4 regions of the Clostridium nitrophenolicum genome follow, and region 1 is predicted to be linked to each of the others. Evidence: a T-box and tRNA genes for the amino acid it is inferred to sense, from the RefSeq annotation. Region 1 holds a T-box; the other regions hold tRNA genes.

Evidence for each region. The T-box of region 1 lies ahead of ileS (isoleucine--tRNA ligase). A T-box ahead of a tRNA ligase gene usually reads a tRNA of that ligase, here a tRNA-Ile.
Region 2: it encodes a tRNA-Ile, which carries the amino acid that the T-box ahead of ileS (isoleucine--tRNA ligase) is inferred to sense. The anticodon was not compared.
Region 3: it encodes a tRNA-Ile, which carries the amino acid that the T-box ahead of ileS (isoleucine--tRNA ligase) is inferred to sense. The anticodon was not compared.
Region 4: it encodes a tRNA-Ile, which carries the amino acid that the T-box ahead of ileS (isoleucine--tRNA ligase) is inferred to sense. The anticodon was not compared.

The regions. Positions count from the first base shown of each region.
Region 1 covers NZ_AP042469.1:5,724,731-5,732,099, forward strand. Annotated here, with positions in the region: gene ACZ5N4_RS27310 (Na+/H+ antiporter NhaC family protein) at 1-863, shown strand, start outside; gene ACZ5N4_RS27315 (N-acetylmuramoyl-L-alanine amidase) at 1,068-2,861, shown strand; T-box leader at 2,960-3,189, shown strand; gene ileS (isoleucine--tRNA ligase) at 3,285-6,395, shown strand; gene ACZ5N4_RS27325 (LacI family DNA-binding transcriptional regulator) at 6,601-7,369, shown strand, end outside.
Region 2 covers NZ_AP042469.1:5,622,557-5,629,925, forward strand. Annotated here, with positions in the region: rRNA gene ACZ5N4_RS26750 (23S ribosomal RNA) at 1-2,749, shown strand, start outside; rRNA gene rrf (5S ribosomal RNA) at 2,884-3,000, shown strand; tRNA gene ACZ5N4_RS26760 (tRNA-Ile) at 3,008-3,084, shown strand; tRNA gene ACZ5N4_RS26765 (tRNA-Ala) at 3,090-3,165, shown strand; gene ACZ5N4_RS26770 (HDIG domain-containing metalloprotein) at 3,269-3,763, shown strand; gene ACZ5N4_RS26775 (3H domain-containing protein) at 3,886-4,401, shown strand; gene ACZ5N4_RS26780 (DUF362 domain-containing protein) at 4,435-5,598, shown strand; gene ACZ5N4_RS26785 (UPF0182 family protein) at 5,604-7,369, shown strand, end outside.
Region 3 covers NZ_AP042469.1:332,095-339,463, forward strand. Annotated here, with positions in the region: rRNA gene ACZ5N4_RS01540 (16S ribosomal RNA) at 398-1,906, shown strand; tRNA gene ACZ5N4_RS01545 (tRNA-Ala) at 1,994-2,069, shown strand; tRNA gene ACZ5N4_RS01550 (tRNA-Ile) at 2,073-2,149, shown strand; rRNA gene ACZ5N4_RS01555 (23S ribosomal RNA) at 2,377-5,270, shown strand; rRNA gene rrf (5S ribosomal RNA) at 5,458-5,574, shown strand; tRNA gene ACZ5N4_RS01565 (tRNA-Phe) at 5,583-5,658, shown strand; gene folE (GTP cyclohydrolase I FolE) at 5,960-6,514, shown strand; gene ACZ5N4_RS01575 (HD domain-containing protein) at 6,532-7,011, shown strand; gene folK (2-amino-4-hydroxy-6-hydroxymethyldihydropteridine diphosphokinase) at 7,159-7,369, shown strand, end outside.
Region 4 covers NZ_AP042469.1:5,425,241-5,432,609, reverse strand. Annotated here, with positions in the region: rRNA gene ACZ5N4_RS25780 (23S ribosomal RNA) at 1-1,433, shown strand, start outside; rRNA gene rrf (5S ribosomal RNA) at 1,568-1,684, shown strand; tRNA gene ACZ5N4_RS25770 (tRNA-Ile) at 1,692-1,768, shown strand; tRNA gene ACZ5N4_RS25765 (tRNA-Ala) at 1,774-1,849, shown strand; rRNA gene ACZ5N4_RS25760 (16S ribosomal RNA) at 2,355-3,863, shown strand; tRNA gene ACZ5N4_RS25755 (tRNA-Ile) at 3,959-4,035, shown strand; rRNA gene ACZ5N4_RS25750 (23S ribosomal RNA) at 4,154-7,047, shown strand; rRNA gene rrf (5S ribosomal RNA) at 7,183-7,299, shown strand; tRNA gene ACZ5N4_RS25740 (tRNA-Asn) at 7,307-7,369, shown strand, end outside.

The DNA of each region.
Region 1 (7,369 bases):
GATGTTCGCCTATGTCTTCAAGTGCTAATTTAGTAGCATTTTTAACGGATACAGATATATATGACAATATAAAAAATATGATTAAGACTAGCATAGTACCTTTCATTTTATCCATAATCTTATATACTATAGTATCTATGAAATTTCCTGTAAGTACAGGAGGAAGTGGAATAAACAATGAAATAATTAAGGTATTTAATATTAATATCTTTGTTCTTTTGCCTGCTTTTATAATTTTTATTTTATCTTTACTTAAGATAAATGTTAAGACTTCAATGTTTTTTAGCATAATATGTGCAGTATTTTTAAGTATGTTCATCCAGCATAATAGTTTTATTGAAAATATAAAGTATATCATTTGGGGATATAGCATAAAGCAAAATAGTAACTTAAGTGGCATAATCAAAGGTGGCGGAATTATTTCTATGCTTAAAACCTCTCTAGTTATTTTTATTTCCTCTGCATTTTCAGGAATATTTGAAGGAACGGGTATGCTGAGTAAAATTGAGAACTATACTAAAAAGTCTAAGTCTAGATTTGGTCTATTTAAGAATACCGTTATAACCAGTATATTTACATCTATTTTTGGATGTAGCCAAGCGTTATCGGTTATTTTAACTCATATGCTTAATAGCAAAGCTTATGAGAATAAAAAGTCAGGGAAAAGTTACATGGCTGTGGATTTAGAGAATTCAGCTATAGTAGTATCAGCAATTATTCCATGGAATATAGCTCTATTATTGCCTATGGTAAACTTAAATGCTGATAACAGTTGTATTCCATATTTATTTTACTTATATCTACTACCTCTGATTAACCTAGTAATCATAAAAATTAAAAATAAAGTTCTTGAGCAAGCTTAGTTTTCTGTAAATTTTTATGTAAATTACCCATATGTCTTATATGGTAAAAAATTGAAATGAAATTTAATTTAATATGAAAGTATATTTGATTTTTTGTATAAAATTTGGTTAATTTATATTATAATAGTATTTAGTGAATATTATATAATGATATTCAAATATATGGTAAATAATGATGATTTTTAGTAAATGTGGGGTGGTCACTTGAAAAGTAAAAGGAGATATGCTGTCTTAATCTCAATGTTATTACTTATATTTAGTTTTTTGATAAAAGCAAATGTTGTACATGCTGATGGTGTCTATGACGACAAAGGAACTAAAGCAAATATAGAACTAGATAAGTCATGGACAATAAGGTTTAATCAAAAACTAGATAAAAATACAATTGATAGCTCTCTTATAGTAGTAACGGATGAAAGTGGACAGCAGATACCAGTTGATCTGAAGCTGGGGAGTGATGAGAGTTCTATCATAGTATCACCTAAAGGTCAATACACCTATGGCAAAAACTATGATTTAGTTATTAAGGATGGTATAAAGGGTATAAATAAAGGTAATTTAGCAAAACCAGCTAAAATGAAATTTTCCACTAAGAGCAGTACGGCAAACAATGATCAAAAGCTTACCGTTTGCATTGATGCAGGACACGGTGGAAACGATTCAGGAAATGTAAGTTTGTCAGGAATAAAAGAAAAGGATGTAGACTTATCTGTAGCTCTAAAAGTAGGGAAGATTCTTCAGGATAATGGTGTAAATGTAATATATACAAGACAAAGTGACAGCATTACATGGAGCAAAGATAATGATTTAAAACCTCGTTTTGATATAGCTAACAATGCTAAAGCAGATTTCTTTGTAAGTATACATTGCAATTCATTTCCTAGCAACCCATCAGCAAATGGAGTAGAAACATATTATACTGATTCTGATGCTATAGGGCAGAAGTTGGCTCAAGCTATTCAAGATGGATTGGTAAAGAATACTGGACTTACTAATAGAGGAATAAAAGTTGGACTTGCACAACATGAAATATTAAGAGGAACTTCAGGGAATGCAGTAATGGTGCAGTTAGGATTTATGAGTAATCAACAAGAAGGAGACTTGCTTGGAACTTCAGATTTTCAAGATAAAAGTGCATCAGCTATAGCTAATGGAATAATTAAATCTCTTGATTTAAAGAAACAAGATAATGTGAAAATAAGTTCAATAGCAGATACTCCTGCTAGTGTAGCTGTTGGAAGTAGTTATACGCTTCCGTTGGCTGTAACTGCTACTATGAGCGATGGAAGTACTAAAAAGGTTAATGTAATATGGGATTCAAAAAATGTAGATACATCTCAAGAAGGTACATTTACATATAAAGGTACTGTAGCTGGATATAGTGGGAGCGTAAGTCTTATATTGACTGTTTTCTCAAAACCAGATACATCAAATAATAACGTAGTATGTATTGATCCGGGGCATGGAATAGGTAAAGATACAGGTGCAACAGGTATAGGCGGGTTACAAGAAGATGATGTTACATTATCTGTAGGCTTAAAAGTAGGAAAAATACTTGAAGATAGAGGTGTAAAGGTAGTATATACAAGAACAGAAGATCAAAGATCAGTACCTATGAGTGTTACAGAAAGTCTTCAAAAACGTTGTGATATATCTAATAATGCAAATGCAAAGTATTTCGTATCTATACATTGCAATTCCTTTGAAGTTGAGAGTGCAAATGGTACAGAAACTCTAAGAAATGAATCAAATTCAGAATCCGAAAGGTTAGCCACAGCTATACAAAAGAACATAATTAGTGGAGTAGGTACTTATAATAGAGGTCTTAAAGACGGAAACTGGCTTTATGTTGTAAACAATACAAATTCGCCAGCAGTACTTACAGAACTAGGATTTTTAACAAATCCTAATGATGCTGAAAAATTAGCAAGTGATTCTTACAGACAAAAGTATGCTGAGGCTATAGCTAATGGAATTTTAGAATGTTTAGGAAAATAGGCAAAATTCATATCAAATTTTTATATAAATAAATTGACAATGAAAAAACCTTATACTATAATAAAAACAAATTAAAAACATAATGTAAATTATAAGATTAAAAAATGTTGAGCAGGAAAAGTATTTAAATCTATGTTACTTACAGAGAGTGGAGAATGGTGAAAATCCACAGGAAAGATTTAAAGAAAATCACCTGGGAGTTAAGCAGCTGAATAAGATTAAATCTTTAGTAAGTTTCTTCGTAATTCTGCGTTAAAGAATAGAGTATGTCTGTGCTTGAATTATTGTTACCCATAGGTGGTATAGCGAATTTAACTTCGTCCTATTTTGGATGAAGTTTTTTTATTTATAAAATGGTTACTTTTAGTATAAAACTAGAAAATTAGTTAAAAATTACAATATGAATAGAAAGGGGCTTAGATTATGTACAAAAAAATTGATAACTCCAGAAGTTTCGTGCAAATGGAGAAAGATGTAATGAAACTATGGGAAGAAAGAGACGTAATAAAGAAAAGCTTTGATTCAAATAAGGATGGAGAATATTTTACTTTCTATGATGGACCACCTACAGCAAACGGAAAACCACATGTAGGACATATTCTTACAAGGGTTATGAAAGATATAATTCCAAGATATAAAGTTATGAGAGGATATAAAGTTTTAAGAAAAGCTGGATGGGATACACATGGATTACCAGTTGAATTAGAAATAGAAAAGAAACTTGGGATTTCAGGAAAACCTCAAATAGAGGAATATGGCGTGGAAAAATTCGTTAAAGAATGTAAAGAAAGCGTATTTACTTATGTAAGCAAATGGGAAGAGATGACAAAACAAATAGGTTTTTGGGTTGACATGGAAAATCCATATGTAACATATCATGATAACTATATTGAGTCAGTATGGTGGGCTTTAAAACAAATGTGGGATAAAGACTTACTTTATAAAGGACATAAGGTAATTCCTTACTGTTCAAGATGTGGAACAGCTTTATCATCACACGAAGTTGCTCAAGGATATAAAGATGTTAAAGAAGCTACAGCATTTGTTAAATTTAAGGTTAAAGGTGAAGAAAATAAATATATACTAGCGTGGACAACAACACCTTGGACATTGCCTTCAAACATGGCTTTAACTATAAATAAGGCTTATACCTATGTTGAAGTTTTAAATAACGGAGAAACTTACATTGTTGCAAAAGACTTAGCTTCAAAGGTTATAGAAGGAGATTACGAAATTGTAAAAGAATTTAAAGGTGAAGAATTATTAGGAACGGAATACGAGCAATTATTCAAGTTCGAAACTCCACAAGAAAAAGCTTTCTTTGTAATTCATGGTGATTTTGTAACTTTATCAGATGGTACAGGAATAGTTCACACTGCACCAGCTTATGGTGAAGATGACAACCTAGTATGTAAAAAGCATAATATACCATTAATAAATCTTGTTGATGCAGAAGGTAAATTTGTAGAGTCAGTAAAGCCTTGGGCTGGAATGTTTGTTAAAAAAGCAGATCCTAAGATCCTAGAATATATGAAAGAAAACAATATGCTTTATAAATCAGAGAAATTTACTCACTCATATCCACATTGTTGGAGATGTAATACTCCACTTCTGTACTATCCAAAGGATAGCTGGTTTGTAAGAATGACATCATTAAGAGATAAACTTCTTGAAAATAATAATAAAATTAATTGGTATCCAGATAACATAAGAACAGGAAGATTTGGTAAGTTCTTAGAAAATGTTATCGATTGGGGTATTTCAAGAGATAGATACTGGGGTACACCGCTTCCAATTTGGGAATGTGAATGTGGTCACAGAGAATGTATAGGAAGTAAAGAAGAGTTAAAAGAAAAATCTGTTGGTAATGTTGAAAATGTAGAACTTCATAAGCCATTTATAGATAATGTTAAGCTAAAATGTCCACATTGCGGAAAAGAAATGACTAGAACTGCAGAAGTTATAGATTGCTGGTTTGACTCAGGTTCAATGCCTTTTGCACAACATCACTATCCATTTGAAAATAAAGAAGTATTTGAAAAGAACTTCCCAGGTCAATTTATATCAGAAGCGGTTGACCAAACAAGAGGTTGGTTCTATACATTACTTGCTGTATCAACAGCTATATTTGATACAAATCCATTTGAAAACTGTATTGTATTAGGACACGTTTTAGATAAACATGGATTAAAGATGTCAAAGTCAAAAGGAAATGTTGTTGACCCATTTGAAGTTTTAGAAGCTCAAGGAGCAGATGCTACAAGATGGCATTTCTATACTGCAAGTGCACCTTGGTTACCAACAAGATTCTCAGTTGATGATGTTGGAGAAACTCAAAGAAAGTTCCTAGGAACACTATGGAATGTATACTCATTCTATGTTTTATATGCAAAGTTAGATAACTTTAATCCATTAGATTACAATGATTTTGTAAGTGGAAATGTAATGGATAAATGGATTATGTCAAGATTGAATTCTTTAATTAAAGAAACAGAAAACTATCTAGATGGATATAAGATAACAGAAGCTGCTAAGAATATAGCAGAGTTTGTAGATGAATTATCTAACTGGTATGTAAGAAGAAATAGAGCTAGATTCTGGAGTGAGGAATTAACAGATGATAAGGTAGGTGCATATGTAACTTTATATAGAGTGTTAAATACCTTAAGTTTAATAGCAGCTCCATTTGTACCATTTATGACAGAAGAAATTTATCAAAACCTAGTTGTAGGTCTTGATTCATCAGCTCCAGAAAGTCTTCATTTATGTAACTGGCCACAATACAATGAAGCTTTAGTTGATAAAGATTTAGAAGAAGACATGGAAGATGCTTATAGAATAGTTAAACTAGGAAGAAGTGCAAGAAACTCAGCTAACATAAAGAACAGACAGCCACTTTCAGAAATGCTTGTAAGTACTAAGTCACTTCCAGAATACTATGGAGATATAATAAAGGAAGAGCTTAATATAAAAGATGTTAAGTTTGGAGCGGATCTTTCAAAGTATGTTAATTTTGACATAAAACCAAATTTACCTGTGCTTGGTAAAACATATGGTAAGCTAATACCAGCTATAAGAAAAGAAATTTCATCAATGAATCAAATGGATTTAGCTCAAAGAATACTAGCTGGAGAAATTGTTTATATAACAATAGATGAAGAGGACATTGAGTTAACAAGTGAAAGCTTACTAGTAACAATGCAAGGATTAGAAGGATTTGCATTTGCAGGTGAAGGTGAAGTTGGTGTAGTATTAGATACTCATATTACAGAAGAATTAAAAGAAGAAGGAAATCTTAGAGAAATATTAAGCAAAGTACAAAATATGAGAAAAGAAAGTGGATTTGAAGTTGCTGATAAGATAAAACTATACGTTTCAGGAAATAAATCTCTTGAAGAAGTAGTTAAAAAGCATGAGGAAGAAATTAAAAAGGATACTCTTGCAGCGAAAGTTATTTATAATGCAGATGTAGAGTATAATAAATGCAAGATAAACGGAGAAGACTTTAATATATCAGTAGAAGTAGTTAAGTAATAATCCCCAAAAATGTGTATAAGATAATAGTATCTTATACACATTTTTAATATAAGACATCTTCAAAAAATAGCAAGTTAGTATGTTAAGTACATCTGATTTGTGATTTTTTAGGTGATTAAGCTATAATTAACACAAACTAACTTGTAATAAAAACGTTTTATAAGTATAATATTTAAAAGAAAATATATCGGGAGTTGATAAAATGGCAGCATCAATTAAGGATGTAGCAAAAGAAGCAGGCGTATCAATCGCTACAGTCTCAAGAGTACTAAATGATGTAGATGTGGTAAATGAAGAAACTAAAAAAAAGGTTTTAGAAGCTATAAATAAGTTAGGGTATAGACCAAATATAGTAGCTAGGAGTCTAAAGACTCAGAAAACAAGAACAATAGGTATAATAATACCAGATATATCAAGTCAGTTTTACCCTGAAATAGTGAGAGGGGCAGAAGATGTAGCTAATATATATAACTATAATATAATGCTATGTAATACAGATTTAGATCCAGAAAAAGAAATAGAGTATCTAAGAGTTTTAAAAGAAAAGATGGTAGATGGAGTTCTATATATGAGTACTTCCCTTGAACCGAATATTTTAGAACTTATAAACCAACTAGAACTTCCAATGGTTTTAGTTGAAACTACAAGTAGAGAAGGGGATATTCCAAGTGTAACTATAGATAATGAAAAAGCTGCTTTTGATGGCGTAGATTATCTAATTAGAAAGGGCAACAAAAGGATAGCTTATATAGGAACTCATGAAGATGCAGAGCATGCTAGTGCCTTAAGGTACATAGGATACAAGAAAGCTTTAGAGCAAAATAATATTGAATTGAATGAGAAAATTGTATATTTTGGAGGATTAAAGGCACAAGATGGATATGAAGGTATGAATAACATCCTTCAAAACGAAAGTTTAGATGCTGTATTTTGTGCTAGTGATGAGATCGCAATGGGAGCAATAAATGCAT
Region 2 (7,369 bases), 100 kb from region 1:
GTACTGTAAACTGAATTCATAGGTTTATAGGGATATACCCGGGGAACTGAAACATCTAAGTACCCGGAGGAAGAGAAAGAAAAATCGATTTCCTAAGTAGCGGCGAGCGAAAGGGAAAGAGCCCAAACCAGGAACTTGTTCCTGGGGTTGCGGACAGATCATAAACGGAGAGGTATCTTAATTGAAGAGAGCTGGAAGGCTCCGCCGTAGAAGGTAACAGCCCTGTAGGTGAAAAGAGAAGACTCTAGATCTGCTCCAGAGTACCACGAGACACGTGAAACCTTGTGGGAAGCAGGGAGGACCACCTCCCAAGGCTAAATACTAACTGGTGACCGATAGTGAAGCAGTACCGTGAGGGAAAGGTGAAAAGAACCCCGGGAGGGGAGTGAAATAGAACCTGAAACCGTGTGTCCACAACCGGTCAAAGCACTTTTACGTGCGATGACGTGCTTTTTGTAGAACGAGCCAGCGAGTTACGATATGTAGCAAGGTTAAGCACTTAAGGTGCGCAGCCGAAGGGAAACCGAGTCTGAATAGGGCAATAAGTTGCATGTCGTAGACCCGAAACCGGGTGACCTATCCATGGACAGGTTGAAGCGGAAGTAAAATTCCGTGGAGGACCGAACCACGTTGGTGTTGAAAAACCATGGGATGAGCTGTGGATAGCGGAGAAATTCCAATCGAACTCGGAGATAGCTGGTTCTCCTCGAAATAGCTTTAGGGCTAGCGTTGAGAATGAGTAATGGAGGTAGAGCACTGAATGGGCTAGGGGCTGACAACAGTTACTGAACCCTATCAAACTCCGAATGCCATATACTTGAATCTCAGCAGTCAGACTACGAATGATAAGATCCGTGGTCAAAAGGGAAACAGCCCAGATCATCAGCTAAGGTCCCAAAGTGTAAGTTAAGTGGAAAAGGATGTGGGATTTCTAAGACAACTAGGATGTTGGCTTAGAAGCAGCCACTCATTCAAAGAGTGCGTAATAGCTCACTAGTCGAGAGATCCTGCGCCGAAGATGTCCGGGGCTAAAACTTACCACCGAAGCTATGGGCTCGAAAGAGCGGTAGAGGAGCTTCCTGTATGGATTGAAGTCGTACCGAAAGGAGCGGTGGACTGTACAGGAGTGAGTATGCTGGCATAAGTAGCGAGAAATAAGTGAGAATCTTATTGGTCGAAAACCTAAGGTTTCCTGAGGAAGGCTCGTCCGCTCAGGGTTAGTCGGGACCTAAGCCGAGGCCGAAAGGCGTAGGTGATGGACAATCGGTTGATATTCCGATACCGCCAACTGACGTTATTACAAATGGGATGACGCAGGAGGATAAGATGTGCGCACTATTGGATGTGCGTCTAAGCACTTAGACATGTTTAACAGGCAAATCCGTTAAACTTAGTTGAGGTGTGATGGGGAGCCCTTATGGGCGAAGTATCTGATTCCACGCTGCCAAGAAAAGTCTCTATGGAGGAAGTTGGTGCCCGTACCGCAAACCGACACAGGTAGGTGAGGAGAGAATCCTAAGACCAGCGGAAGAATTGTTGTCAAGGAACTCGGCAAATTGACCCCGTAAGTTAGCGATAAGGGGTGCCTACGCAAGTAGGTCGCAGAGAATAGGCCCAAGCAACTGTTTAGCAAAAACACAGGTCTCTGCTAAAGCGAAAGCTGATGTATAGGGGCTGACGCCTGCCCGGTGCTGGAAGGTTAAGGGGAACACTTAGCGTAAGCGAAGGTGTGAACTTAAGCCCCAGTAAACGGCGGCCGTAACTATAACGGTCCTAAGGTAGCGAAATTCCTTGTCGGGTAAGTTCCGACCCGCACGAATGGCGTAATGACTTGGGCACTGTCTCGACAACAAATCCGGCGAAATTGTAGTGCAAGTGAAGATGCTTGCTACCCGCGATTGGACGGAAAGACCCCGTAGAGCTTTACTGTAGCTTAGCATTGAGTTTCGGTATTGTCTGTACAGGATAGGTGGGAGACTGAGAAACAAGGGCGTCAGCCTTTGTGGAGTCATCCTTGGGATACCACCCTGACAGTACTGGGATTCTAACCGGCGGCCATGAATCTGGTCACGGGACATTGTTAGGTGGGCAGTTTGACTGGGGCGGTCGCCTCCTAAAAAGTAACGGAGGCGCCCAAAGGTTCCCTCAGAACGGTTGGAAATCGTTCGTAGAGTGCAAAGGCAGAAGGGAGCCTGACTGCGACACATACAAGTGGAGCAGGGACGAAAGTCGGGCTTAGTGATCCGGTGGTTCCTCGTGGGAGGGCCATCGCTCAACGGATAAAAGCTACCTCGGGGATAACAGGCTGATCTCCCCCAAGAGTCCACATCGACGGGGAGGTTTGGCACCTCGATGTCGGCTCGTCGCATCCTGGGGCTGAAGTAGGTCCCAAGGGTTGGGCTGTTCGCCCATTAAAGCGGCACGCGAGCTGGGTTCAGAACGTCGTGAGACAGTTCGGTCCCTATCCGTCGCGGGCGTAGGAAATTTGAGAGGAGCTGTCCTTAGTACGAGAGGACCGGGATGGACTGACCTCTGGTGCACCAGTTGTTCCGCCAGGAGCACAGCTGGGTAGCTATGTCGGGACGGGATAAACGCTGAAAGCATCTAAGCGTGAAGCCCACCTCAAGATTAGATTTCCCATAGCGTAAGCTAGTAAGACCCCTTGAAGAACACAAGGTTGATAGGTCAGAGGTGTAAGCATGGTAACATGTTCAGCTGACTGATACTAATAGGTCGAGGGCTTGACCAAATATATTCACTGTGCAATTTTCAGAGAACAAATGTGTAAATTACTCAATGTTCTCAAAAAAGTTTGATAAACACTAAAAAAGTGTTGACAAACCTAAGCGAATCCAGTATAATATAAAACTGTGATGAGTAATATCTGGTGATTATGACGTGAAGGTAACACCCGTTCCCATTCCGAACACGACGGTTAAGCTTCATAGTGCCGATGGTACTGCAGGGGAGACCCTGTGGAAGAGTAGGTCGTCGCCAGGTCAGATATGGATCTTTAGCTCAGTTGGTTAGAGCAACCGGCTCATAACCGGTTGGTCCGGGGTTCGAGTCCCTGAAGGTCCACCATTTATGGGGGTATAGCTCAGTTGGGAGAGCATCTGCCTTGCACGCAGAGGGTCAAGAGTTCGAATCTCTTTATCTCCACCATAAAAATACCTGTAACAGAAGTTACAGGTATTTTTTTTATTTTGTAAAATAAAAAAAATATTCTATAATAGGAGTAGGAGTTCAGATTGAGAGGTGTATATCAATGAATTTCTATAGAGTAAAGCAATTTTATTGGTCTATAAGTTCTAAAGTTGAAGATAAGGATAAGGAATTTATAAATAAACATTTAAATCAAAGTGAATTAAAATTGTTTTACAAGTTGTCTAAATCAGAACAAAAACACTCTATTAAAGTTGCATATGATGTAGAATATACTTGTAAACAACAAAATATAGATTCAAGATTGCTTATAAAGGCAGCGTTATTGCATGATATAGGGAAAACCATAAAAAAACTAAGTGTCATAGACAAGTCGATAATAGTTATGGCAGATAATATAACAAAAGGAAGTATAAAAAGGTTATCCAAAATAGAAAAGGTAAATGTTTATTACAATCATGGTAAGTTAGGTTGTAATATATTGGAGAAATATAGTTATGATAAGAACTTATTATACTTGATTGAAAATCATCATAACTTTGAAATAAAGGGTAATAAGGAATTAAATATACTGAGAGAATGTGATGATAAAAATTAATAAAATTATATAAAATTAAATATTGTTTTATTTTTATCTGAATAATGGTAATATATAGATATGGTTATATTTAGTAATTCTAAAGATTAGGATAACTTTATATGTTCTACATGGAGGTAAATATGAATTCAAAAGAAAGAAGAAACTATATAGAGGAATTATTAAGAAAAGGTGATAATCCTCAAAAAGGACATATATTAGCAGAAGAGTTAGGGGTAACAAGGCAGGTTATAGTAAAAGATATTGCTATTTTAAGAGCAGAAGGTAAAAAAATTATAGCTACCCCAGAAGGATATTTAATACATAAAGAAGAAAAGAGTGTGGTAAAGAAAGTAATTGCAGTATCACATATAGCCTCTAACATTGAAGAGGAATTAAAAATAATAGTTAAGTTTGGAGGCGTTGCAGAAGACGTTATAGTTGAACATCCTTTATATGGTGAAATAAGAGGGATGATTATGGCTAAAACATTTTATGACATAGAAAATTTCGTGAAAAGAATTGATGAATATAAGGCGGAACCTCTTCTGATTCTAACTGGCGGAGTGCATCTTCATACTATTGCAGCAGAAAACAATGATATAATACAAAATATAATTGAAGAATTAAAAGCTAAAAACTATTTAGTATCTGATTAAATAATTATAATAGTCATAGAATGGAGAAGTGCTATGGAAAAGGTTGTACTATTAAGATGTGAAGAATATAATACTAAGCTTATAGAAGAAAAGTTAAGAGAAGGATTTGATTTATTAGGTGGAGATAAATTTTTGAGAGAACTTATACCATATAATAGCAAAGTTTTATTAAAGCCTAATATGTTAGCAATAGAGGAAGCTGGTTCGCCTGTAATTACAAATTTTAATGTATTTGAAGCTGTTATAAAGATTATAAAGGACTATTCAAGTAACATATCATTTGGGGATTCACCTGGATTCGGAGAAGCAAAAAAAGCAGCAGAAAAATCAGGACTTTTAAAAGTAGCAGAAAAATATAATGTAAAGTTTGAAGATTTTAAGGAATCTACTCATGTAAAGCTTGATGAATCAATATTATGCAAATCATGGACCGTAGCAAAAGCACCTTATGAAGCAGATGTTCTCATAACTCTTCCTAAGCTTAAAACTCATGCTATGGCTTATTTTACGGGAGCTGTAAAGAATCAGTTTGGATGTATTCCGGGAACATTAAAAGCGACTTGGCATACAAGGATGCCTAAAGCAAATAATTTTTGTAAGATGTTATTAGATCTTAACTCTTTGGTTAATACAAGCTTTGCCATACTTGATGGCATTGTAGCCATGGAGGGAAATGGCCCTAAGAGTGGAAAACCTAAAAAAATGAATACGATGATTATGGGTAAAAGTTTAACGGCAGTAGACTCAACGGCAGTAAGCCTTATAGGTTATGATAATCCGTTAGATATACCAGTGCTTAAAGAAGCATATGATCATAATTGGGGAACAGTGCTTCCTAAAGACATACAAGTTTTAGGTGAAGATATTGAAAGTATGAAATCAAAGGATTTTGAGCTTTGTAGAAAAGGAGGAAATTTTTACTTCATAAGCCCTGGAGTAACTAATTTTTTAAGAGACCTAATAGCGCCAGATCCATCGCTTATAGCAGAAAAGTGCATAAGTTGTAAAAGGTGTCAAGAGGTTTGTCCTGAAAAACCAAGAGTTATAAAGATGATAAATAACAAAGGAAAAGTTCAACCCACATGGGATATGAAAGAATGTATTAGATGTTTTTGTTGTCAAGAATTATGTCCTTGTGGAGCAATAGAAACCAAATATTCTATACTAGGAAAAATGCTAAAAATGAATAAGAGGTGATTTATATGAGGAAGAGAATAGCCCTAGGTACTACAGTGTTTATTATAATACTGTGTTTAATATTTTTAGACGGGATAGTTAATTTTGTAGTAAATTTAGAGTGGTACAAAGAGGTAGGTTATTTATCTGTTTATTTTACTAAACTTATAGCAGTTGCTAAATTAATGATTCCTATTTTTGCTATAAGCTTTATTGGAATATGGCTTTATTATAAAAGCTTAAGATTGAGTATTATTAAGTATAAGAAAGTTGTTGAGGTAAACAGCCATAAAAATAATATTGAAAAAAAGTTATTTATTACGGCTAATTTAATATTTTCTTTGTTTATTTCTTATGTATTTTCAGTAACATACTGGTACAGGATACTTCAATTTAGTAATTCAATTAACTTTAACTTTAAGGATCCTATTTTCAATTTAGATGTATCATTTTATGTTTTTAAACTTCCGCTAATACAATCTTTATATAATGCTATTGTATCTTTACTAATTTTTCTAATATTAATCACGATAGCAACTTATTTTGTCTTAAGTGCAAAGGATAGAATATATTCAACAAGAGGAATAAGAAGAGGTTTTCCAAAAGTAACTTTTCTAAATAGTGGACTTACAAGATTTGCAGGAAGACAATTAGCTATTGTATCTTCGTTACTAATGGTATTTGTTTCGATAGGGTATTTATTAAAGGCTTTAGGACTTGTATATAGCAGTAGAGGGGTTGCCTTTGGAGCAAGTTACACAGATGTTCATATAAGCTTGCTATTTTATAAGATAATCATAGTAGTGTCACTTATTGCAGCTATCATTATGTTTTATAGTATACTTAAATCTAAGCCAAAACCAATTATTATATCTATAGCAACAATAATAACCCTAGCAGTGGCCGAACAAGCAATATCAGTAGGAGTACAAAACTTTCTTGTTAAATCAAATGAAAAAACATTAGAACAGCCTTATATAAAGTATAATATAGATTATACAAGAAAGGCTTTTAATATAGAAAAAATAGATTCAAGACCTTTTGAAGTAAAAGATAACTTAACTAAGGAAGATTTAGAAAATAATAAAGATACTATAAGTAATATAAGAATAAATTCCTTTAAACCAGCACTAGAATTTTATAATCAAGTTCAAATTATAAGATATTATTATGGATTCAATGGTATAGATATAGACAGATACAATATCAATGGTAACTTTAGTCAAGTTTTTGTTGCACCAAGAGAAGTTAACACTCAATCTATAGATCCAAATACATGGCAGAACAAACACTTGGTATATACTCATGGCTATGGTGTAGTAATGAGTAAAGTAAATTCGGTAACACCAGAAGGACAACCTGACTTTGTTATTAAGGATATACCTCCAGAAAATAAAACAGATATAAAGCTTGATAATCCAAGGATATATTTTGGAGAAAAGACAAATGATTATGCAATTGTTAATACCAAATTAAGTGAATTTGATTATCCCAAAGGTGGAGAAAACCAGACAAATAAATATGAAGGTGCAGCGGGTATAAAGATGAATTTTGCAAATAAAATGCTCTTTGCTGCAAATAAAAAAGATTTAAACTTTCTTTTATCAAGGGATATAACAAGTGAAAGTAAAATACTGATAAATAGAAATATTGTAGATAGAGTAAAGAAAATAGCTCCATTTTTAACTTATGATTCGGACCCTTATATAGTAATAAGTGGTGGTAAGTTATACTGGATAATAGATGCATATACTACTTCTGATAGATATCCTTTTTCACAACCTTATAATGA
Region 3 (7,369 bases), 380 kb from region 1:
TGACAGAATAATAAAATTAGCTAAGTAAGGCTTTACAAGATTTAAGAGCAAACTTATCCTAGTGTATCAGTATATGAAAAATCAAAAAAATAGTAGATATGATTAGAATAAAAAAGATAAAGTCGGATAAATAAGAGTATATTAGATTCATAAGCAATGTTTTGTGATAGAATAACACATGTCGTCGAGAGATGATAAAAACTTAATGAAATCAACAAAAGAAAAATGTTGACAAGAATTAAGTTGTATGATATTCTAATAAAACCAAAATATTTGGTCTTTGAAAATTAAACAGAGGTTAAAAGTTATTTAAACTTTTATTAAGTAAACTAAACCAGCAATTCTTTTGAACTACTTGTTAGTAGTCAAAAACAACAGTAATGAGCATTCAAACTTTTAAATTGAGAGTTTGATCCTGGCTCAGGACGAACGCTGGCGGCGTGCCTAACACATGCAAGTCGAGCGATGAAGCCCTTCGGGGTGGATTAGCGGCGGACGGGTGAGTAACACGTGGGTAACCTGCCTCAAAGAGGGGGATAGCCTCCCGAAAGGGAGATTAATACCGCATAACATTAGTTTTCCGCATGGAGAACTAATTAAAGGAGCAATCCGCTTTGAGATGGACCCGCGGCGCATTAGCTAGTTGGTGAGGTAAAGGCTCACCAAGGCGACGATGCGTAGCCGACCTGAGAGGGTGATCGGCCACATTGGAACTGAGACACGGTCCAGACTCCTACGGGAGGCAGCAGTGGGGAATATTGCACAATGGGCGAAAGCCTGATGCAGCAACGCCGCGTGAGTGATGAAGGCCTTCGGGTTGTAAAGCTCTGTCTTTTGGGACGATAATGACGGTACCAAAGGAGGAAGCCACGGCTAACTACGTGCCAGCAGCCGCGGTAATACGTAGGTGGCGAGCGTTGTCCGGATTTACTGGGCGTAAAGGATGCGTAGGCGGATTTTTAAGTGAGATGTGAAATACCCGGGCTTAACTTGGGTGCTGCATTTCAAACTGGAAGTCTAGAGTGCGGGAGAGGAGAGTGGAATTCCTAGTGTAGCGGTGAAATGCGTAGAGATTAGGAAGAACACCAGTGGCGAAGGCGACTCTCTGGACCGTAACTGACGCTGAGGCATGAAAGCGTGGGTAGCAAACAGGATTAGATACCCTGGTAGTCCACGCCGTAAACGATGAGTACTAGGTGTAGGAGGTATCGACCCCTTCTGTGCCGCAGTTAACACAATAAGTACTCCGCCTGGGAAGTACGATCGCAAGATTAAAACTCAAAGGAATTGACGGGGGCCCGCACAAGCAGCGGAGCATGTGGTTTAATTCGAAGCAACGCGAAGAACCTTACCTAGACTTGACATCTCCTGAATTACTCGTAATGGAGGAAGCCCTTCGGGGCAGGAAGACAGGTGGTGCATGGTTGTCGTCAGCTCGTGTCGTGAGATGTTAGGTTAAGTCCTGCAACGAGCGCAACCCTTATCATTAGTTGCTACCATTAAGTTGAGCACTCTAGTGAGACTGCCCGGGTTAACCGGGAGGAAGGTGGGGATGACGTCAAATCATCATGCCCCTTATGTCTAGGGCTACACACGTGCTACAATGGGTAATACAAAGAGAAGCAATACAGTGATGTGGAGCAAAACTATAAAATTACCCTCAGTTCGGATTGTAGGCTGAAACTCGCCTACATGAAGCTGGAGTTGCTAGTAATCGCGAATCAGCATGTCGCGGTGAATACGTTCCCGGGCCTTGTACACACCGCCCGTCACACCATGAGAGCTGGCAACACCCGAAGTCCGTAGTCTAACCGTAAGGAAGACGCGGCCGAAGGTGGGGTTAGTGATTGGGGTGAAGTCGTAACAAGGTAGCCGTAGGAGAACCTGCGGCTGGATCACCTCCTTTCTAAGGAGTCGACAAGATAGGTAATTCTATCTTGAAGGTTTGTTTACACTCTGTTTAATTTTGAGAGACTAAATGTTTCTTAAATATGGGGGTATAGCTCAGCTGGGAGAGCACCTGCCTTGCACGCAGGGGGTCAAGGGTTCGAATCCCTTTATCTCCACCATACGGGCTTATAGCTCAGCTGGTTAGAGCGCACGCCTGATAAGCGTGAGGTCGATGGTTCGAGTCCATTTAAGCCCACCAATTGTTCTTTGAAAATTGCACAGTGATATTAAATAAAAGTAAAGCTGAAGGTAAAACTACTTATTATATAAGTAAGTAACCTTTGTAGATTTAAGAATTAATATAAATTAATAGTAGCGAGCAGAACAAGGAAGCGACTGAATGAGGAGCAGAGTTTACTTTAAGGTAAATGAGCACCGCAATGAAGGAAGCTGACGCAGTAATGCGAAGGTAATATTAATTTAGATGGTCAAGCTACAAAGGGCGCATGGTGAATGCCTTGGCACCAGTAGTCGAAGAAGGACGTGATAAGCTGCGATAAGCTTCGGGTAGGCGCAAATAGCCTGTGATCCGAAGATTTCCGAATGGGGCAACCCACACTACTAACGTAGTGTACTGTAAACTGAATTCATAGGTTTATAGGGATATACCCGGGGAACTGAAACATCTAAGTACCCGGAGGAAGAGAAAGAAAAATCGATTTCCTAAGTAGCGGCGAGCGAAAGGGAAAGAGCCCAAACCAGGAACTTGTTCCTGGGGTTGAGGACAGATCATAAACGGAGAGGTATCTTAATTGAAGAGAGCTGGAAGGCTCCGCCGTAGAAGGTAACAGCCCTGTAAGTGAAAAGAGAAGACTCTAGATCTGCTCCAGAGTACCACGAGACACGTGAAACCTTGTGGGAAGCAGGGAGGACCACCTCCCAAGGCTAAATACTAACTGGTGACCGATAGTGAAGCAGTACCGTGAGGGAAAGGTGAAAAGAACCCCGGGAGGGGAGTGAAATAGAACCTGAAACCGTGTGTCCACAACCGGTCAAAGCACTTTTACGTGCGATGACGTGCTTTTTGTAGAACGAGCCAGCGAGTTACGATATGTAGCAAGGTTAAGCACTTAAGGTGCGCAGCCGAAGGGAAACCGAGTCTGAATAGGGCAATAAGTTGCATGTCGTAGACCCGAAACCGGGTGACCTATCCATGGACAGGTTGAAGCGGAAGTAAAATTCCGTGGAGGACCGAACCACGTTGGTGTTGAAAAACCATGGGATGAGCTGTGGATAGCGGAGAAATTCCAATCGAACTCGGAGATAGCTGGTTCTCCTCGAAATAGCTTTAGGGCTAGCGTTGAGAATGAGTAATGGAGGTAGAGCACTGAATGGGCTAGGGGCTGACAACAGTTACTGAACCCTATCAAACTCCGAATGCCATATACTTGAATCTCAGCAGTCAGACTACGAATGATAAGATCCGTGGTCAAAAGGGAAACAGCCCAGATCATCAGCTAAGGTCCCAAAGTGTAAGTTAAGTGGAAAAGGATGTGGGATTTCTAAGACAACTAGGATGTTGGCTTAGAAGCAGCCACTCATTCAAAGAGTGCGTAATAGCTCACTAGTCGAGAGATCCTGCGCCGAAGATGTCCGGGGCTAAAACTTACCACCGAAGCTATGGGCTCGAAAGAGCGGTAGAGGAGCTTCCTGTATGGATTGAAGTCGTACCGAAAGGAGCGGTGGACTGTACAGGAGTGAGTATGCTGGCATAAGTAGCGAGAAATAAGTGAGAATCTTATTGGTCGAAAACCTAAGGTTTCCTGAGGAAGGCTCGTCCGCTCAGGGTTAGTCGGGACCTAAGCCGAGGCCGAAAGGCGTAGGTGATGGACAATCGGTTGATATTCCGATACCGCCAACTGACGTTATTACAAATGGGATGACGCAGGAGGATAAGATGTGCGCACTATTGGATGTGCGTCTAAGCACTTAGACATGTTTAACAGGCAAATCCGTTAAACTTAGTTGAGGTGTGATGGGGAGCCCTTATGGGCGAAGTATCTGATTCCACGCTGCCAAGAAAAGTCTCTATGGAGGAAGTTGGTGCCCGTACCGCAAACCGACACAGGTAGGTGAGGAGAGAATCCTAAGACCAGCGGAAGAATTGTTGTCAAGGAACTCGGCAAATTGACCCCGTAAGTTAGCGATAAGGGGTGCCTACGCAAGTAGGTCGCAGAGAATAGGCCCAAGCAACTGTTTAGCAAAAACACAGGTCTCTGCTAAAGCGAAAGCTGATGTATAGGGGCTGACGCCTGCCCGGTGCTGGAAGGTTAAGGGGAACACTTAGCGCAAGCGAAGGTGTGAACTTAAGCCCCAGTAAACGGCGGCCGTAACTATAACGGTCCTAAGGTAGCGAAATTCCTTGTCGGGTAAGTTCCGACCCGCACGAATGGCGTAATGACTTGGGCACTGTCTCGACAACAAATCCGGCGAAATTGTAGTGCAAGTGAAGATGCTTGCTACCCGCGATTGGACGGAAAGACCCCGTAGAGCTTTACTGTAGCTTAGCATTGAGTTTCGGTATTGTCTGTACAGGATAGGTGGGAGACTGAGAAACAAGGGCGTCAGCCTTTGTGGAGTCATCCTTGGGATACCACCCTGACAGTACTGGGATTCTAACCGGCGGCCATGAATCTGGTCACGGGACATTGTTAGGTGGGCAGTTTGACTGGGGCGGTCGCCTCCTAAAAAGTAACGGAGGCGCCCAAAGGTTCCCTCAGAACGGTTGGAAATCGTTCGTAGAGTGCAAAGGCAGAAGGGAGCCTGACTGCGACACATACAAGTGGAGCAGGGACGAAAGTCGGGCTTAGTGATCCGGTGGTTCCTCGTGGGAGGGCCATCGCTCAACGGATAAAAGCTACCTCGGGGATAACAGGCTGATCTCCCCCAAGAGTCCACATCGACGGGGAGGTTTGGCACCTCGATGTCGGCTCGTCGCATCCTGGGGCTGAAGTAGGTCCCAAGGGTTGGGCTGTTCGCCCATTAAAGCGGCACGCGAGCTGGGTTCAGAACGTCGTGAGACAGTTCGGTCCCTATCCGTCGCGGGCGTAGGAAATTTGAGAGGAGCTGTCCTTAGTACGAGAGGACCGGGATGGACTGACCTCTGGTGCACCAGTTGTTCCGCCAGGAGCACAGCTGGGTAGCTATGTCGGGACGGGATAAACGCTGAAAGCATCTAAGCGTGAAGCCCACCTCAAGATTAGATTTCCCATAGCGTAAGCTAGTAAGACCCCTTGAAGAACACAAGGTTGATAGGTCAGAGGTGTAAGCATGGTAACATGTTCAGCTGACTGATACTAATAGGTCGAGGGCTTGACCAACACAATTCACTGTGCAATTTTCAGAGAACAATAGTTTCTGAACACAAAAAGTAACAACTAAAAATTGATAGAAGCGAGTAGACCAAGGAAAAGCGTGAGCGAGGAGCAGAGTTTACTAATCGTAAATGAGCACCGCAGCGAGTGATTTGACGAAGAGATACGAAGCTTATAGCAATTTTTCCCCAAATCTGGTGATTATGACGTGAAGGTAACACCCGTTCCCATTCCGAACACGAAGGTTAAGCTTCACAGTGCCGATGGTACTGCAGGGGAGACCCTGTGGAAGAGTAGGTCGTCGCCAGGTAATAATTTGGCTAGATAGCTCAGTCGGTAGAGCAGAGGACTGAAAATCCTCGTGTCCCTGGTTCGATTCCTGGTCTGGCCACCAATTAAGCACTTCAATATAATTTTGAAGTGCTTTTTTATTATTATCTAGAAATAATTACAAATTTTATGAATTTTAATGAATCTCTTAAAAGGTTAAAAATATCGTGTCCAGATTGTTATATTTTGTATTCTGGGCTTCTTGTAAACTTGTGATTAAAATGTTATAATTTATGATAATATTGTGAAATATTTATTTAATTCATAAAAGATAAAATTTTGATTAATGTACTGCAAAGAATCTTTCGATATGAGAGGAGGATTATTGAACATTTATTATAGAATAAGTTCAATAAAGAATTATGATAGACGAAAATAAAATTAAAGCTGCCGTTAAAATGATTATAGAAGCTATAGGTGAAGATCCAAAAAGCGAGGGATTAGCAGAAACTCCTGATAGAATTGCTAGAATGTACAAAGAAATCTTTTCTGGAATGAATGAAAACCCATCTGAGCATTTAAAGAAAACTTTTACCGTAGAAAGCGATGGTATAATTTTAGAAAAGGATATACAATTCTATTCTATGTGTGAACATCATTTCGTTCCTTTTTACGGAAAAGCGCATATAGCGTATATACCTAATGGCAAAGTTGCTGGATTAAGCAAATTGGCAAGAACTGTAGAAGTTTTTGCTAAGAGACCTCAACTACAAGAAAGAATGAATCTGCAGATTGCTGAAGCTATAATGGAACATTTAGGCGCTTTAGGTGTTATGGTTGTAATAGAGGCTGAGCATATGTGTATGACAATGAGGGGGGTAAAAAAGCCAGGAAGTAAAACTGTAACTTCAATTACAAGAGGGAAGTTTGCTGAGGATCAAAAACTTAGAGATGAAGTATATAGAATGATTAAAATTTAACAAGGGGATGTAATTTCTTGGATAAAGTAAATTCTATATTAAATAATAATAGATTTAACGAATATTTAATGAAGAATCAAGAATGGGAAATTGGAAGAAGGTTCTGTTGTCACGACTTACAGCATTTCATGGATGTTGCTAGAATAGCATATATAATGGTATTAGAAAACAAAATTAACATAGATAAGGAAACAGTATATGGTGCAGCATTACTTCATGATATAGGTAGATGGATGCAGTACCAAGATGGGACACCCCATGAAATTGCCAGTTACAAACTAGCAGATGATATATTAAATGAGTGTAATTATAAGCAAGAGGAAAAAACAATAATTTTAAATGCTATTTTAAATCATAGAAATGAAAAAAGTGAAAAAAGTACTTTTAATTATATTTTCTATCTAAGTGATAAGCTATCTAGAAGGTGTTTTAGTTGCACAGCTCTAGATGAATGTAAATGGCCAAAAGAAAAGAAAAATCTTAAAATACTTTATTAGAACGCTTTAGATTAAATTACTTAGAGTACAATTATAGACTCCTGCTTGTATAAGTGGGAGTCTTTTTATTATTATTAGATTATAAGGTTACTATATATTTAACCTTTTTTTCTAAGATAAAAATATTAATTGAGGGAGAACAAAAATATGGATAAAATTTATGTAAAAGATTTAGAGGTTTATGCTTTTCATGGTGTTAATCAACAAGAAAAGGATATGGGGCAAAGGTTCCTGATATCACTTGAGCTTTTTACAGATTTAAGTGAAGCTGGAGAAAGTGATGACTTAACCAAAACTGTCAATTATGCACAACTCTGTCTTAGTGTTGAGGAAAAATTCAAACAAGAAAAGTTTGATT
Region 4 (7,369 bases), 300 kb from region 1:
GGAGGATAAGATGTGCGCACTATTGGATGTGCGTCTAAGCACTTAGACATGTTTAACAGGCAAATCCGTTAAACTTAGTTGAGGTGTGATGGGGAGCCCTTATGGGCGAAGTATCTGATTCCACGCTGCCAAGAAAAGTCTCTATGGAGGAAGTTGGTGCCCGTACCGCAAACCGACACAGGTAGGTGAGGAGAGAATCCTAAGACCAGCGGAAGAATTGTTGTCAAGGAACTCGGCAAATTGACCCCGTAAGTTAGCGATAAGGGGTGCCTACGCAAGTAGGTCGCAGAGAATAGGCCCAAGCAACTGTTTAGCAAAAACACAGGTCTCTGCTAAAGCGAAAGCTGATGTATAGGGGCTGACGCCTGCCCGGTGCTGGAAGGTTAAGGGGAACACTTAGCGCAAGCGAAGGTGTGAACTTAAGCCCCAGTAAACGGCGGCCGTAACTATAACGGTCCTAAGGTAGCGAAATTCCTTGTCGGGTAAGTTCCGACCCGCACGAATGGCGTAATGACTTGGGCACTGTCTCGACAACAAATCCGGCGAAATTGTAGTGCAAGTGAAGATGCTTGCTACCCGCGATTGGACGGAAAGACCCCGTAGAGCTTTACTGTAGCTTAGCATTGAGTTTCGGTATTGTCTGTACAGGATAGGTGGGAGACTGAGAAACAAGGGCGTCAGCCTTTGTGGAGTCATCCTTGGGATACCACCCTGACAGTACTGGGATTCTAACCGGCGGCCATGAATCTGGTCACGGGACATTGTTAGGTGGGCAGTTTGACTGGGGCGGTCGCCTCCTAAAAAGTAACGGAGGCGCCCAAAGGTTCCCTCAGAACGGTTGGAAATCGTTCGTAGAGTGCAAAGGCAGAAGGGAGCCTGACTGCGACACATACAAGTGGAGCAGGGACGAAAGTCGGGCTTAGTGATCCGGTGGTTCCTCGTGGGAGGGCCATCGCTCAACGGATAAAAGCTACCTCGGGGATAACAGGCTGATCTCCCCCAAGAGTCCACATCGACGGGGAGGTTTGGCACCTCGATGTCGGCTCGTCGCATCCTGGGGCTGAAGTAGGTCCCAAGGGTTGGGCTGTTCGCCCATTAAAGCGGCACGCGAGCTGGGTTCAGAACGTCGTGAGACAGTTCGGTCCCTATCCGTCGCGGGCGTAGGAAATTTGAGAGGAGCTGTCCTTAGTACGAGAGGACCGGGATGGACTGACCTCTGGTGCACCAGTTGTTCCGCCAGGAGCACAGCTGGGTAGCTATGTCGGGACGGGATAAACGCTGAAAGCATCTAAGCGTGAAGCCCACCTCAAGATTAGATTTCCCATAGCGTAAGCTAGTAAGACCCCTTGAAGAACACAAGGTTGATAGGTCAGAGGTGTAAGCATGGTAACATGTTCAGCTGACTGATACTAATAGGTCGAGGGCTTGACCAAATACATTCACTGTGCAATTTTCAGAGAACAAATGTGTAAATTACTCAATGTTCTCAAAAAAGTTTGATAAACACTAAAAAAGTGTTGACAAACCTAAGCGAATCCAGTATAATATAAAACTGTGATGAGTAATATCTGGTGATTATGACGTGAAGGTAACACCCGTTCCCATTCCGAACACGACGGTTAAGCTTCATAGTGCCGATGGTACTGCAGGGGAGACCCTGTGGAAGAGTAGGTCGTCGCCAGGTCAGATATGGATCTTTAGCTCAGTTGGTTAGAGCAACCGGCTCATAACCGGTTGGTCCGGGGTTCGAGTCCCTGAAGGTCCACCATTTATGGGGGTATAGCTCAGTTGGGAGAGCATCTGCCTTGCACGCAGAGGGTCAAGAGTTCGAATCTCTTTATCTCCACCATAAAAAAGAGTGATGTTTATCACTCTTTTTTTTATGTATTTAATGCTATCAGTTAAATTAACGTACATTTATTTTTCTATAAATATAGGTAGGAAGTATATTTATTAAGAGTATATCTATATAGTAAATAAGTAAATATATGATTGTCATATTTAAATTGCATAAGCATTATATTAGTTGTATATTTTGTATGTATAGATTTGTATAAAGAAACCATCTTATGAAATATAGTTTTTTGAAAAATGTTATTGACATAGAACTACTTATCGTGATATTATGTAAAAGTCGCTGAGAGACAACAATACAAGTATTAATAATAAAAAAAGTATTGACAAGGCTCCTAGCTTATGATAAACTTTAAAAGGTCGTTAAGAGAACGACATGATCCTTGAAAATTAAACAGAGGTTAAAAATCAAGATGATTTTTATTAAGTAAACTAAACCAGCAATTCTTTTGAACTACTTGTTAGTAGTCAAAAACAACAGTAATGAGCATTCAAACTTTTAAATTGAGAGTTTGATCCTGGCTCAGGACGAACGCTGGCGGCGTGCCTAACACATGCAAGTCGAGCGATGAAACCCTTCGGGGTGGATTAGCGGCGGACGGGTGAGTAACACGTGGGTAACCTGCCTCAAAGAGGGGGATAGCCTCCCGAAAGGGAGATTAATACCGCATAACATTAGTTTTTCGCATGGAGAACTAATTAAAGGAGTAATCCGCTTTGAGATGGACCCGCGGCGCATTAGCTAGTTGGTGAGGTAAAGGCTCACCAAGGCGACGATGCGTAGCCGACCTGAGAGGGTGATCGGCCACATTGGAACTGAGACACGGTCCAGACTCCTACGGGAGGCAGCAGTGGGGAATATTGCACAATGGGCGAAAGCCTGATGCAGCAACGCCGCGTGAGTGATGAAGGCCTTCGGGTTGTAAAGCTCTGTCTTTTGGGACGATAATGACGGTACCAAAGGAGGAAGCCACGGCTAACTACGTGCCAGCAGCCGCGGTAATACGTAGGTGGCGAGCGTTGTCCGGATTTACTGGGCGTAAAGGATGCGTAGGCGGATTTTTAAGTGAGATGTGAAATACCCGGGCTTAACTTGGGTGCTGCATTTCAAACTGGAAGTCTAGAGTGCGGGAGAGGAGAGTGGAATTCCTAGTGTAGCGGTGAAATGCGTAGAGATTAGGAAGAACACCAGTGGCGAAGGCGACTCTCTGGACCGTAACTGACGCTGAGGCATGAAAGCGTGGGTAGCAAACAGGATTAGATACCCTGGTAGTCCACGCCGTAAACGATGAGTACTAGGTGTAGGAGGTATCGACCCCTTCTGTGCCGCAGTTAACACAATAAGTACTCCGCCTGGGAAGTACGATCGCAAGATTAAAACTCAAAGGAATTGACGGGGGCCCGCACAAGCAGCGGAGCATGTGGTTTAATTCGAAGCAACGCGAAGAACCTTACCTAGACTTGACATCTCCTGAATTACTCGTAATGGAGGAAGCCCTTCGGGGCAGGAAGACAGGTGGTGCATGGTTGTCGTCAGCTCGTGTCGTGAGATGTTAGGTTAAGTCCTGCAACGAGCGCAACCCTTATCATTAGTTGCTACCATTAAGTTGAGCACTCTAGTGAGACTGCCCGGGTTAACCGGGAGGAAGGTGGGGATGACGTCAAATCATCATGCCCCTTATGTCTAGGGCTACACACGTGCTACAATGGGTAATACAAAGAGAAGCGATACAGTGATGTGGAGCAAAACTATAAAATTACCCTCAGTTCGGATTGTAGGCTGAAACTCGCCTACATGAAGCTGGAGTTGCTAGTAATCGCGAATCAGCATGTCGCGGTGAATACGTTCCCGGGCCTTGTACACACCGCCCGTCACACCATGAGAGCTGGCAACACCCGAAGTCCGTAGTCTAACCGTAAGGAAGACGCGGCCGAAGGTGGGGTTAGTGATTGGGGTGAAGTCGTAACAAGGTAGCCGTAGGAGAACCTGCGGCTGGATCACCTCCTTTCTAAGGAGTCGACAAAGTAGGTAATTCTACTTTGAAGGTTTGTTTACACTCTGTTTAATCTTGAGGGATTATCAATGAGATAATAACTCTTATAAGGGCTTATAGCTCAGCTGGTTAGAGCGCACGCCTGATAAGCGTGAGGTCGATGGTTCGAGTCCATTTAAGCCCACCAATTGTTCTTTGAAAATTGCACAGTGATATTAATAAAAGTAAAGCTGAAGGTATACAAATACCTTTGTAGATTTATAACTAAGCAAAGAAAATTGATAGAAACCAATTTTCGGATGAATGGTCAAGCTACAAAGGGCGCATGGTGAATGCCTTGGCACCAGTAGTCGAAGAAGGACGTGATAAGCTGCGATAAGCTTCGGGTAGGCGCAAATAGCCTGTGATCCGAAGATTTCCGAATGGGGCAACCCACACTACTAACGTAGTGTACTGTAAACTGAATTCATAGGTTTATAGGGATATACCCGGGGAACTGAAACATCTAAGTACCCGGAGGAAGAGAAAGAAAAATCGATTTCCTAAGTAGCGGCGAGCGAAAGGGAAAGAGCCCAAACCAGGAACTTGTTCCTGGGGTTGAGGACAGATCATAAAAGTTGTGATTTCTTAATTGAAGAGAGCTGGAAGGCTCCGCCGTAGAAGGTAACAGCCCTGTAAGTGAAAAGAATAGCAACGAGATCTGCTCCAGAGTACCACGAGACACGTGAAACCTTGTGGGAAGCAGGGAGGACCACCTCCCAAGGCTAAATACTAACTGGTGACCGATAGTGAAGCAGTACCGTGAGGGAAAGGTGAAAAGAACCCCGGGAGGGGAGTGAAATAGAACCTGAAACCGTGTGTCCACAACCGGTCAAAGCACTTTTACGTGCGATGACGTGCTTTTTGTAGAACGAGCCAGCGAGTTACGATATGTAGCAAGGTTAAGCACTTAAGGTGCGCAGCCGAAGGGAAACCGAGTCTGAATAGGGCAATAAGTTGCATGTCGTAGACCCGAAACCGGGTGACCTATCCATGGACAGGTTGAAGCGGAAGTAAAATTCCGTGGAGGACCGAACCACGTTGGTGTTGAAAAACCATGGGATGAGCTGTGGATAGCGGAGAAATTCCAATCGAACTCGGAGATAGCTGGTTCTCCTCGAAATAGCTTTAGGGCTAGCGTTGAGAATGAGTAATGGAGGTAGAGCACTGAATGGGCTAGGGGCTGACAACAGTTACTGAACCCTATCAAACTCCGAATGCCATATACTTGAATCTCAGCAGTCAGACTACGAATGATAAGATCCGTGGTCAAAAGGGAAACAGCCCAGATCATCAGCTAAGGTCCCAAAGTGTAAGTTAAGTGGAAAAGGATGTGGGATTTCTAAGACAACTAGGATGTTGGCTTAGAAGCAGCCACTCATTCAAAGAGTGCGTAATAGCTCACTAGTCGAGAGATCCTGCGCCGAAGATGTCCGGGGCTAAAACTTACCACCGAAGCTATGGGCTCGAAAGAGCGGTAGAGGAGCTTCCTGTATGGATTGAAGTCGTACCGAAAGGAGCGGTGGACTGTACAGGAGTGAGTATGCTGGCATAAGTAGCGAGAAATAAGTGAGAATCTTATTGGTCGAAAACCTAAGGTTTCCTGAGGAAGGCTCGTCCGCTCAGGGTTAGTCGGGACCTAAGCCGAGGCCGAAAGGCGTAGGTGATGGACAATCGGTTGATATTCCGATACCGCCAACTGACGTTATTACAAATGGGATGACGCAGGAGGATAAGATGTGCGCACTATTGGATGTGCGTCTAAGCACTTAGACATGTTTAACAGGCAAATCCGTTAAACTTAGTTGAGGTGTGATGGGGAGCCCTTATGGGCGAAGTATCTGATTCCACGCTGCCAAGAAAAGTCTCTATGGAGGAAGTTGGTGCCCGTACCGCAAACCGACACAGGTAGGTGAGGAGAGAATCCTAAGACCAGCGGAAGAATTGTTGTCAAGGAACTCGGCAAATTGACCCCGTAAGTTAGCGATAAGGGGTGCCTACGCAAGTAGGTCGCAGAGAATAGGCCCAAGCAACTGTTTAGCAAAAACACAGGTCTCTGCTAAAGCGAAAGCTGATGTATAGGGGCTGACGCCTGCCCGGTGCTGGAAGGTTAAGGGGAACACTTAGCGCAAGCGAAGGTGTGAACTTAAGCCCCAGTAAACGGCGGCCGTAACTATAACGGTCCTAAGGTAGCGAAATTCCTTGTCGGGTAAGTTCCGACCCGCACGAATGGCGTAATGACTTGGGCACTGTCTCGACAACAAATCCGGCGAAATTGTAGTGCAAGTGAAGATGCTTGCTACCCGCGATTGGACGGAAAGACCCCGTAGAGCTTTACTGTAGCTTAGCATTGAGTTTCGGTATTGTCTGTACAGGATAGGTGGGAGACTGAGAAACAAGGGCGTCAGCCTTTGTGGAGTCATCCTTGGGATACCACCCTGACAGTACTGGGATTCTAACCGGCGGCCATGAATCTGGTCACGGGACATTGTTAGGTGGGCAGTTTGACTGGGGCGGTCGCCTCCTAAAAAGTAACGGAGGCGCCCAAAGGTTCCCTCAGAACGGTTGGAAATCGTTCGTAGAGTGCAAAGGCAGAAGGGAGCCTGACTGCGACACATACAAGTGGAGCAGGGACGAAAGTCGGGCTTAGTGATCCGGTGGTTCCTCGTGGGAGGGCCATCGCTCAACGGATAAAAGCTACCTCGGGGATAACAGGCTGATCTCCCCCAAGAGTCCACATCGACGGGGAGGTTTGGCACCTCGATGTCGGCTCGTCGCATCCTGGGGCTGAAGTAGGTCCCAAGGGTTGGGCTGTTCGCCCATTAAAGCGGCACGCGAGCTGGGTTCAGAACGTCGTGAGACAGTTCGGTCCCTATCCGTCGCGGGCGTAGGAAATTTGAGAGGAGCTGTCCTTAGTACGAGAGGACCGGGATGGACTGACCTCTGGTGCACCAGTTGTTCCGCCAGGAGCACAGCTGGGTAGCTATGTCGGGACGGGATAAACGCTGAAAGCATCTAAGCGTGAAGCCCACCTCAAGATTAGATTTCCCATAGCGTAAGCTAGTAAGACCCCTTGAAGAACACAAGGTTGATAGGTCAGAGGTGTAAGCATGGTAACATGTTCAGCTGACTGATACTAATAGGTCGAGGGCTTGACCAAATACAATTCACTGTGCAATTTTCAGAGAACAAATGTGTAAATTACTCAATGTTCTCAAAAAAGTTTGATAAACACTAAAAAAGTGTTGACAAACCTAAGCGAATCCAGTATAATATAAAACTGTGATGAGTAATATCTGGTGATTATGACGTGAAGGTAACACCCGTTCCCATTCCGAACACGACGGTTAAGCTTCATAGTGCCGATGGTACTGCAGGGGAGACTCTGTGGAAGAGTAGGTCGTCGCCAGGTTAGATGTTCCGTGGTAGCTCAATGGTGGAGCATTCGGCTGTTAACCGAAGGGTTGGAGGTTCGAATCCTC